DNA from 3 places in the Sodalis sp. RH15 genome. Region 1 is predicted to be linked to each of the others. Evidence: predicted binding sites of a transcription regulator. Region 1 holds the regulator's gene; each other region holds the start of a gene.
What was found. Region 1 encodes LexA, which represses DNA repair genes until DNA is damaged. Its sites were predicted from a motif close to TNCTGTATGTACATACAGNA; they were not measured.

Region 1 (3,152 bases):
CCGCCACCAGGCGCTGGCGGGCAAAATGTATCCGGGCGACCCGGGCGAGCTTTTGCGCGATGGTCTTATCCGTGCCGTGTTCCGTTGCCATGTACCGCATCGACAGCGGATTGGAAAAGCGGACAAAACTGTCACGCCCCAGCCAGAGAATGGCGATGAATTTTTGAAAACCGTTCAGCAGCCGCAGCTGCGGAGCCGGTTGGTTGGGCTGTGCTTCACGGCCCGGGGCGCGTCCGAACATCACGGAAACCGGCACCATTTGTACATCGAGCTGGGGGTTGTTACGGTGTAAGTCCAGGTAATTGTGGAATAACTTGACGGATTCCGGCTTCTCGGTGAAGTAGGAGAAAACCCGCGGACCATCGTTAATAAAGACATAACGCGGCAGCGTTACCCCGTCAATTTCCAGGGGAATCAGCGGATCCGGCAGTTGGAGCTTTAAGCACTGCCCGCGCAGGGTAAGCAAATCCGCTTTGGAATTATAAGGTAACACGTACATCATGGCCCGCATGGGATCCAGACCGGTTTCTTCCCGTGGATTCGCGGGGATTACCTTACTTCTCACCAGCAATTTTATTGGCAAATCCAATAACGCATAATAAATGTTACGCCAACCTGACATATCTGTGTGAAGCCTCTTGTTAGCATTGCGGCACAAGAATACCAGAAACTGCGCAACAGATCTGTGGTGATGAGAACGCAAAGAACCGGTAATATGGGCGCAATTTTCCTCAAGCGCGCAAATGTATGGCAAACCAAATCAGTGGACTTAAACGTATCTATAACGCCATGGGATATTCATTAAAAGGATTATCAGCGGCCTGGCGTCATGAAGCGGCTTTTCGGCAGGAAGCGGTAATAGCCATCCTTGCCATCGTACTTGCATATTATCTCGAATCCGACGCTATTTCGCGTATTTTATTGATTGGCTCGGTGTGGCTGGTATTGGTGATGGAAACGATAAACAGCGCCATAGAAGCGGTGGTGGACCGCATCGGGCCAGAGCTGCACCCCCTCTCGGGACGGGCAAAGGATCTCGGGTCGGCTGCGGTTGCGCTGGCCATCATATTGGCGGCCTGGGTCTGGATAACCTTGCTGTGGCGACTATTTCGATGATGGCTTCTTTTAACCGTTGTTAAATTCAGCCGTTTTTATTACGTTTTGCCACACATGAGGTTTTCAATTGGGCTCGACCTGTATATACTCACATGAAGACTGTATAAACAAACAGGGGACGGAATGAAAGCGTTAACCGCCAGACAACAAGAGGTTTTTGACCTTATCCGCGATCATATATCGCAAACCGGCATGCCGCCGACACGCGCGGAGATCGCCCAACAGCTGGGGTTTCGCTCACCCAATGCCGCCGAGGAGCACCTTAAGGCGCTGGCGCGAAAAGGGGCGATTGAGATTGTCTCCGGCGCTTCCCGCGGGATCCGTTTACTGATTGAGGAAGAAAGCGGTTTGCCTCTGATTGGCCGCGTGGCGGCGGGCGAGCCATTGCTGGCGGAGCAGCATATCGAAAGCCATTACAAAGTCGATCCTGATTTGTTCAAACCCCATGCGGACTTTTTGCTGCGCGTCAGCGGCATGTCAATGAAAGACATCGGCATCATGGATGGTGATTTGCTGGCGGTGCACAAAACGCAGGATGCCCGTAATGGCCAGGTGATTGTCGCGCGGATTAACGATGAAGTGACGGTAAAACGCCTGAGAAGACAAGGCAATATCGTTGAGCTGTTACCTGAAAACAGTGATTTCTCCCCCATCGTGGTGGATTTACGCCAGCAGGAGCTTACTATCGAAGGATTGGCGGTAGGTGTCATTCGCAACGGCAATTGGATCTGAGCCTTTGTCTGGACCCGCTTTGATCTGTTGGTGACTCTAGGTAGCGTATTCTCCCCCGGTTTGGTTTTCGGCGTCCTTTATCAGCTTCGGCGGCCGCAGATTTATTGGGGGAGCTGTGGCGCGTCGTTTTGTTCCGTTCAATAACCTTTTTGCATCTTTTCTTGCCTCGCTTTTTTCAATACTTGCCGTCATTAATCGCTGTTCCCGCCAGCTATCCGCGTCAAAGCACAAGTGAAGTTTATACATATTTTGTTACATTTATCGTCAATCTAATTTCCTCCGCTACCTGCTGTTTTATATCGCCTTATGGTAAAAAACGCGGGAATTACCGTCCATATGACGTCAAATCCTCTGCCAAATAAACCTTTCGCCAAACGCACTGCTATACTTAATCTCATAGGGTTAGCTTATAGATTAACGATGTCAGACGTTTTCTTTAACGAATCCGATTATTCATTAACCGCTGCAAAAGGTTAATGATTAAAATTCCTCACCAAACGATAGCGAAGGAGTTTTACAATGAATACTGACCAAGCAAGCGGCAACTGGAAGCAATTCAAGGGTAAAATGAAAGAACAATGGGGCAAACTCACCGATGATGATTTGACCGTTGTTGAAGGGAAGCGTGACCAGTTAATCGGTAAAATTCAAGAGCGTTATGGTTACGGCAAAGAAGCAGCAGAAAAGGAAGTTTCGAACTGGGAAACCCAGAATAAATATCGCTGGTAGCGATGTAACGTGGTAGCCCGCTATTACGTTGGTTACCCGGAATAATCAGATTAATGTTCCTACCCAAAGGTACAAGGATGTACCACCTGCCTAATCACATCCTTAAACTAATCTACTAAAAATTTTAATGCCTTCCTATTTAACTATTACCTCTTTTTGATCCCAATGCTATGGTCGTGTCCGCAATTATGCAGCCGATCGCAGGATTGCACTTCGGAACACTTGAGGCAAAAACCATGGGCTTCCACCACGTTATGCCGCATGGCAAAACCCGCTGACCGGGCCATGCGTTGTAGAATCTCCTCAATCCCCTCGGTGGATTGCTCCGTGACCTGGCCGCAGCGATCGCAGATAAAAAAAGCCGAGGTATGGCTAGGCTCTTCAAAATGATGGCACAAGACAAAGCTGTTGGTTGACTCGACGCGATGTATAAATCCCTGCTCCATGAGAAAATCCAGTGCGCGATATATAGTCGGCGGTTTAGCCTGGGGTTCTGAGGCCCGTAACAGATCAAGCAGATCGTAGGCGCTAATTGCCCCCTCCTGCTGCGTCATCAGGCGCAATACTTCGAGCCG
Region 2 (3,152 bases), 2.6 Mb from region 1:
TCTTTGAATACCGTGATGGCGTCCCCCAGCGTAAAGATTTCTTCCATACGATGGGAAACGTAAAGAATGACCCGTCCCTCGGCGCGCAGCTCGCGGATAACACGGAATAACTGCTCTATTTCCCGCGCCGACAATGAACTGGTGGGCTCGTCAAAAGCGATGATTTTGGCATTACGGGTTAATGCCTTGGCGATTTCAACCATTTGCCACTGGGCGATGGACAGATACTTAAGCGGCGTTTCCGGCGCGATATCCAGCCCCAAATGCTCCAGCTGCAGCTTGGTTTCATAATTCAGAATGCCGCGGTTAACAAAACCGTGCTTGTTTGGTAATTGACCCAGATAAATATTTTCCGCCACCGTCATCTCGGGAACCAGATGCAGTTCCTGGTAAATAATCGCTACCCCGGCGTTCAACGCATCGGTGGTGGTATTGAAATGAACCGGCTGCCCCTTGATCAGGATTTCGCCCTGCGTCGGCGTATAGCTGCCGCTGAGAATCTTCAGCAAAGTCGATTTCCCGGCGCCGTTCTCCCCCATGAGGGCATGGATTTGACCCGAATAACAATCGAAGCTGATATCGTCCAGCGCTTTCACGCCGGGAAAGGTTTTACCAATGCCGCGAAACGATAGATAAGGTGTCTGAATTGTCATGAACACATCCTCGCGTTAACAGATCCGGACAGTGCGCCGGCAATCCCGCTACGGTAACTATCAGGGGTTTTGACTGACACGGACACATCCTCTTGATGAATGACGTCGTCATGGACCGGGACGGCCTCGGCCGTCCCGGCAAACACTTGTTCCGTTAAAAATGTCGGTTAAAAATTACAGGCCTTTTTTCTTCAGTTCTTCTTTGAAGTTATCGCGGGTAATCAATACCACGTCGGTGACTTCGGTGAATTTCGGCGGTTCAACGCCCTTGGTTACCCAGTCATGCATCATCTGGATACTCTTGTAACCGTGTACGTCGGGGCTGGGCAATAAAGAACCGTAGAAACCGGTGGATTCGTTTTTGGACAGCTCATTCACCGCATCCACGCCGTTGATGCCGACGCCGATAACGTCAGGCGCCTTGAATCCCTGACCTTCGGTGGCGCGCACGCCGCCCAGCACGGTATTGTCGTTCATGCCGACAATCAGCCAGTGTTTCACGCCGGGATGCTGGACCAGCAGTGAGTTGCCGGCGTCAAACGCGCCGGGGATATCATTGGACTTGGTGGGGACCTGGTAGATTTGTTTATCCGGTATGCCGGCGGCTTTTAACGCATCCATGGCGCCGGTGGTGCGGCGACGAGCGGTATCGAGCTCATTGGCGGTAATGGCCATGACCCCGGTGTCGGCCACTTTCCAGCCGCGCTTGGTCATTTCCTTGAACTCTTCCTGGCCGGCGCGCTGGCCCAGCTGGGTGGCGGCCATCATGACGATGGGAACGTTAACCATGGGTTTGCCTTTGGCGTCGACGAACTGGTCATCCACCGCCATGACTTTCATATCGTAGCTGCGTGCTTTGGCGACAATCGCCGAGCCAAGTTTGGGATCGGGGGTACAAATGACAAACCCTTTGGCACCGCTGGCCGCCAGGCTATCGATCGCATTAAGTGTTTTTTCACCATCGGGTACGGCAATTTTAATCACGTCAAAGCCCATATCTTTGCCGGCTTTGTCAGCAAAACGCCATTCGGTTTGAAACCAGGGTTCTTCAGGTTGTTTCACCAAAAAACCCAACTTCATGTTCTCCGCCATAGCCGAATGAGACATAACAGCGGCTACTGCAATTGCCGCCAGTGCCTTAGTGAATTTATGCATGGAACTCTCCGGTAATTATTATCGCTCTGCTTCGAAATGCTGAAGCGTGTAAGCGTTATCAGTCGGTAAGATTTTACCCGGTGGTACTGCCAGGCGGCCTATGAGTCGCCATTTATCCAATCGGGCCCTTTAGACGGATGTAGTTTTAACGTTTACGTGTTACCAAAATGTAGAGCGTTATCACAGTTCTCAATAACAGCAGTTTTGTGCATAGATACAGCAAAATTCATCTGTGAAGGACTTTATGAGGAACATCACATTTCAGTCACTGGCGGCAGGAAAGTGCATACTTCCAGCTAACGTCTCCTCACTGCCCGATTAAAACCCCCTTATGGTTATCGACATCATCAGGTTTCGGGTTAACAGGAGATACGAGCATGACTGAAGAGGCCATTAGCCTCGGGCTTGATTTCGGCAGTGATTCAGTGCGCGCCCTGGCGGTTGCCTGCGGCAGCGGTAAAGAGCTGGCCACCGAAGTTGTCTGGTACCCGCGCTGGCGCGAGGGCCGGTATTGCAAACCCGCGGATAACCAGTTCCGCCACCATCCGGCGGATTATCTGGAGTCCATGGAGCAGGCGATCCGCGCCGTGGTGGCGCATTTGTCGCCGGCGCAGCGGGAAAGCATCGTCGGCATCGGGGTGGACACCACCGGCTCGACGCCGGCCCCCATTGATGCCGAAGGCCGGGTTCTGGCCCTGCGGCCGGAATTCGCCGATAATCCCAACGCCATGTTTATTTTGTGGAAGGACCATACCTCCATAGAAGAAGCTGAAGCCATCAACCAACTGTGCCGCAGCGGTGAATTCCCCGACTATTCCCGCTATATCGGCGGTGTCTATTCATCGGAGTGGTTCTGGGCAAAAATCCTCCATATCACCCGCCAGGACCGCCAGGTCCGCCAGGAAGCGGTCTCCTGGATTGAGCTGTGCGACTGGATCCCGGCGGTATTGTCCGCCACCACGCGTCCTGAGGAAATCAGGCGCGGCCGCTGCTCCGCCGGACATAAATCCCTCTGGCATCCGGTATGGGGCGGCGTACCGCCAAAAGCGTTTCTCCATGCCCTTGATCCGGTACTGACGGAAAATCTGCAATACCCGCTCTTTACCGACACCTATACCGCCGACCTGCCGGTGGGCCGCATCAGCGCCGAATGGGCGCAAAAGCTCGGCGTGCCGCCTTCCGTAACCATTGCCGGCGGAGCCTTTGACTGCCATATCGGCGCCGTGGGCGCCGGCGCTCAGCCCTATACCCTGGTAAAGGTCATCGGCACGTCCACCTGCGATATCCTGATAGCCGATGAACAAAAAGTCGGCGATCGCTCCATTACCGGTATCTGCGGCCAGG
Region 3 (3,152 bases), 2.5 Mb from region 1:
CCGCAGGAGTCACGACCGGAGCCGGAGTACCCTGACCGAAGCGGTAAGAAACGCCCACGCTCAGCAAGCCATTATCAGGACGCGCGCCGACAGTGCTGGCATCGCCGATATTGTTGACCCACTGGTAATCAAGACGGGTTGCCCAGTCCTGGGTGATAGCGTATTCAAGACCAATAGCGGCCAACGGGGAAACACCGGTATCGTGATCGCTCAGGCGACCGGCAGAACCGTTGTCGTAGTTGGCTTTCGAATCAGCACGCCAAACCATGCCACCCAAACGGGTGTAAATGTCCAAATCGTCGGTAAGCGGATAGCTGAGTTTAGCTGCCAGCGAAATACCTTGGGCCTTAAACGCACCGTTGTCCACGCTGCCTTTGTAAGCCATGCGGCCTAGCCAGTCATAGCCCAGTTCAAACCCTAAATACGGATTTGCCTGATAACCGAGAAAAGCACCGGCACCTAACTGTTCGTTACGGGTAGGACCATTGCCGATACGGTTATCATAACCATTACCGTAAAAACCGGTATCATGGTAAGAGGACCAGCCCAATTTACCACCGGTGTACCAGGTGTTATCTTGGGGAGCGGCTTGCGCTACGGTTGCGAAACCCGCCAATGCCACTGCAAGTGCGATAGCTGTCTTTTTCATTCTTTGCGCCTCGTTATCATCCAAATAGGCAATGAGCTCTTAAAGCTAATTTAAAAAATCCATTGCCAGAGTCAGTGCTCCGCGTTTAAACATCGCCATTCAACAGGCGTTATAGAGCAACCCTGGCGAATTAAAGTCTACAACGAAGTGGGAAACTTACAAGTAAGATGTAGTAAGCCGCTAATAAAAAACAGCGTTTCGTGTATGTTTCATTGACCGAAATCGTGACAAAGTGATAGCCGCTCACGGCACTGGAATGGCTGGCGACCCGCATATATACTGGAGTGAGGCAAATTTAAAGGGATTTTGTCTTCCGTGCTGACACCCTTATTGAGATAAATCTTAAAATTAGTCAATGATAGCGCGAAGAATGAATTTTTAGCCCTGAAAACTGTCCAGAGGACCGGTTAGTCTCGTTTTGAGGATACATAATGAACCCGTAAGACCCCCCTTGTTGCGCGGCATCGCGCAGTCGACGCTTCTCATTGTCCGTCAATTCTTCAGGAAACCAGCCCAGGATTACGCTGTAATTTCCCGTCAATAATGCTTTCTCCATCGCCGCAACGGTATCGAAAGCCGTAGGTTGACGCAATTGCACCATTTTTTCCAGCGGCAGGCCCGACTGCATCAGCCAGGGGCGGCTCAATTTGCGTGACGAGGTCAGCCACAGCAGCCAGCGTGACTGGGTTCCCAATTGCCGCAGCAACGGCAAGAGGATATGTCCCACCATGGGCTGATCTTCAAAATAAACCACTTCGCTGATAATACCTTTGGCCATGGAGAGCGAGGAATCCTCCGATACGTTTTCCTCCTGGATCGTTTGGCCGAAATGACGTGCGGCTTGAAGTTGAGTGTGCATGGAATGTACGCCCCTGGTTAACTGTATATAAATACAGTATCCGGGTTCGGGATGAAAATCAACCGGAATTTTAAGCAGCCTCGCAAAAATCCTCCTGACAGGGCGCCTGCGGCGGATTAAGTTGAAAACCACATGGAAAATACTGTATTTTTAAGTAGTTGCACGAATAAAGAGTAGGGACTCTCAACACAATAACACGGAGCATTTGATGGAAACGGCATATAAACAGCGGATTTCACAGGCAGTACCTTTCTTCGCGCCGCTGGGCGTTATCACCACCCGATCGCAATTCGGCGGCTACAGTATCTGCGCCGATAAGGTGATGTTCGGGCTGATACTGGATGGCGAGCTTTATCTTCGCGGCACCCGGCAAAGCGAACACGTTTATCTCGCCGAAGGCATGCAAAAACTCATCTATACCAAACGGGGCGTTCCGGTATCGTTGAATTATTATCATGTGAACGAAGAGCTGTGGCTAAAGGGCGATAGACTGCTGGTCCTGGCCGCCCAGTCCCTTGATGAGTCAAAACACGATCGGCGTGAAAAAACCTCCAGCCCCAGGCTGAAGGATTTGCCCAATATCGGCCAGGGTATCGAGCGGCTGTTATGGAAAGCCGGCATACAGGATATCGAATCCCTGCGCTGCTATGGCGCCAAGAGCAGCTACCTGAAACTGCGCGCAATTAAACAAAACCTGAGCGTCAAGGTGCTGTTCGCCCTGGAGGGCGCATTGTCCGGCCACCACTCAGCCGCATTGCCCCCGATGCAGCGCAGTGAATTGCTTGAATGGTTTGAGCGGCAATCCTGCCGCTAGCGCCGCCGTCCGCCGCCGTTCCGGCGACGGCAGCTAAGCCGGTTTGAATCGGGTTTCAACATCCTGTTTGCGCGCTATCAGTTCAGGCAACAGTTCAAGCAACAGGCCGATTTGCTGTAGTACCAGCTGTTCCCTGGCTTCCGGCTCCGGCGCGATATGCTGGATGCGATCAATCAATTGATCCCGTTCCTGATTCACCCGCAGGGACAATTTATCCTGATATTGCAAGGCGTCGTCCACATAACAAGCGGCATCGTCCAGCACCTTCAGCAGCGCCGCCGAGGACATTTTTTCGCGATGGGCTCCCAGGGTGGAAATATAGCTCAGGAAGGTATGATTCAGACAAAGCAGCCGGAACGCCAGGTCCATCACCGCACCGGGCGTTCTGGATTCCGCCGCCATATTTGACACCACCGAGGCCAGCTCGGCGTCCTTGTTATGGGCGTCACGCCGGGCAATCCGGTAGTCCAGGCGATTATCCTTGCCCTGATGGTACTGCACCAGGATGGCATCCAGATAACGGCAATTGGCGAAAAGACTGTTATTCATTACCGCGGGCAGACGGCGAAAACGCCAGTCCGGCCAGATAAAACTCACCGCCGCCCAGGCGATGGCGCAGCCGACAAAGGTATCGAATACCCTGGGCAGCGCCACGTCGAACCCTTCCCCCAGCAAATTGAAGCATAGCATCACCAGCAGGGTAATAAACATGGTGGCCTGGGCGTACTGCCTGTTGCGAAAGGCAAAGAATAACGTGCCGCTGAGCACGATGAGGACCAGTTGCCCTTCGGTTGAAGGAACAAAATAGAGGATGGGCAGGCTCAGCAGGA

Region 2: the regulator LexA is predicted to act here: its motif matches at 2,011-2,030, upstream of ACL2XO_RS15070 (arabinose ABC transporter substrate-binding protein).
Region 3: the regulator LexA is predicted to act here: its motif matches at 1,528-1,547, upstream of sulA (SOS-induced cell division inhibitor SulA).

The regions. Positions count from the first base shown of each region.
Region 1 is NZ_CP178738.1:5,877,209-5,880,360, reverse strand. Features, by position in the region: gene plsB (glycerol-3-phosphate 1-O-acyltransferase PlsB) at 1-622, opposite strand, end outside; gene ACL2XO_RS26595 (diacylglycerol kinase) at 748-1,116, shown strand; gene lexA (transcriptional repressor LexA) at 1,240-1,848, shown strand; gene ACL2XO_RS26585 (CsbD family protein) at 2,368-2,577, shown strand; gene zur (zinc uptake transcriptional repressor Zur) at 2,724-3,152, opposite strand, start outside.
Region 2 is NZ_CP178738.1:3,298,855-3,302,006, reverse strand. Features, by position in the region: gene araG (L-arabinose ABC transporter ATP-binding protein AraG) at 1-653, opposite strand, end outside; gene ACL2XO_RS15070 (arabinose ABC transporter substrate-binding protein) at 828-1,808, opposite strand; gene ACL2XO_RS15065 (ribulokinase) at 2,186-3,152, shown strand, end outside.
Region 3 is NZ_CP178738.1:2,128,948-2,132,099, forward strand. Features, by position in the region: gene ompA (porin OmpA) at 1-649, opposite strand, end outside; gene sulA (SOS-induced cell division inhibitor SulA) at 1,002-1,508, opposite strand; gene ACL2XO_RS09900 (TfoX/Sxy family DNA transformation protein) at 1,717-2,322, shown strand; gene yccS (YccS family putative transporter) at 2,356-3,152, opposite strand, start outside.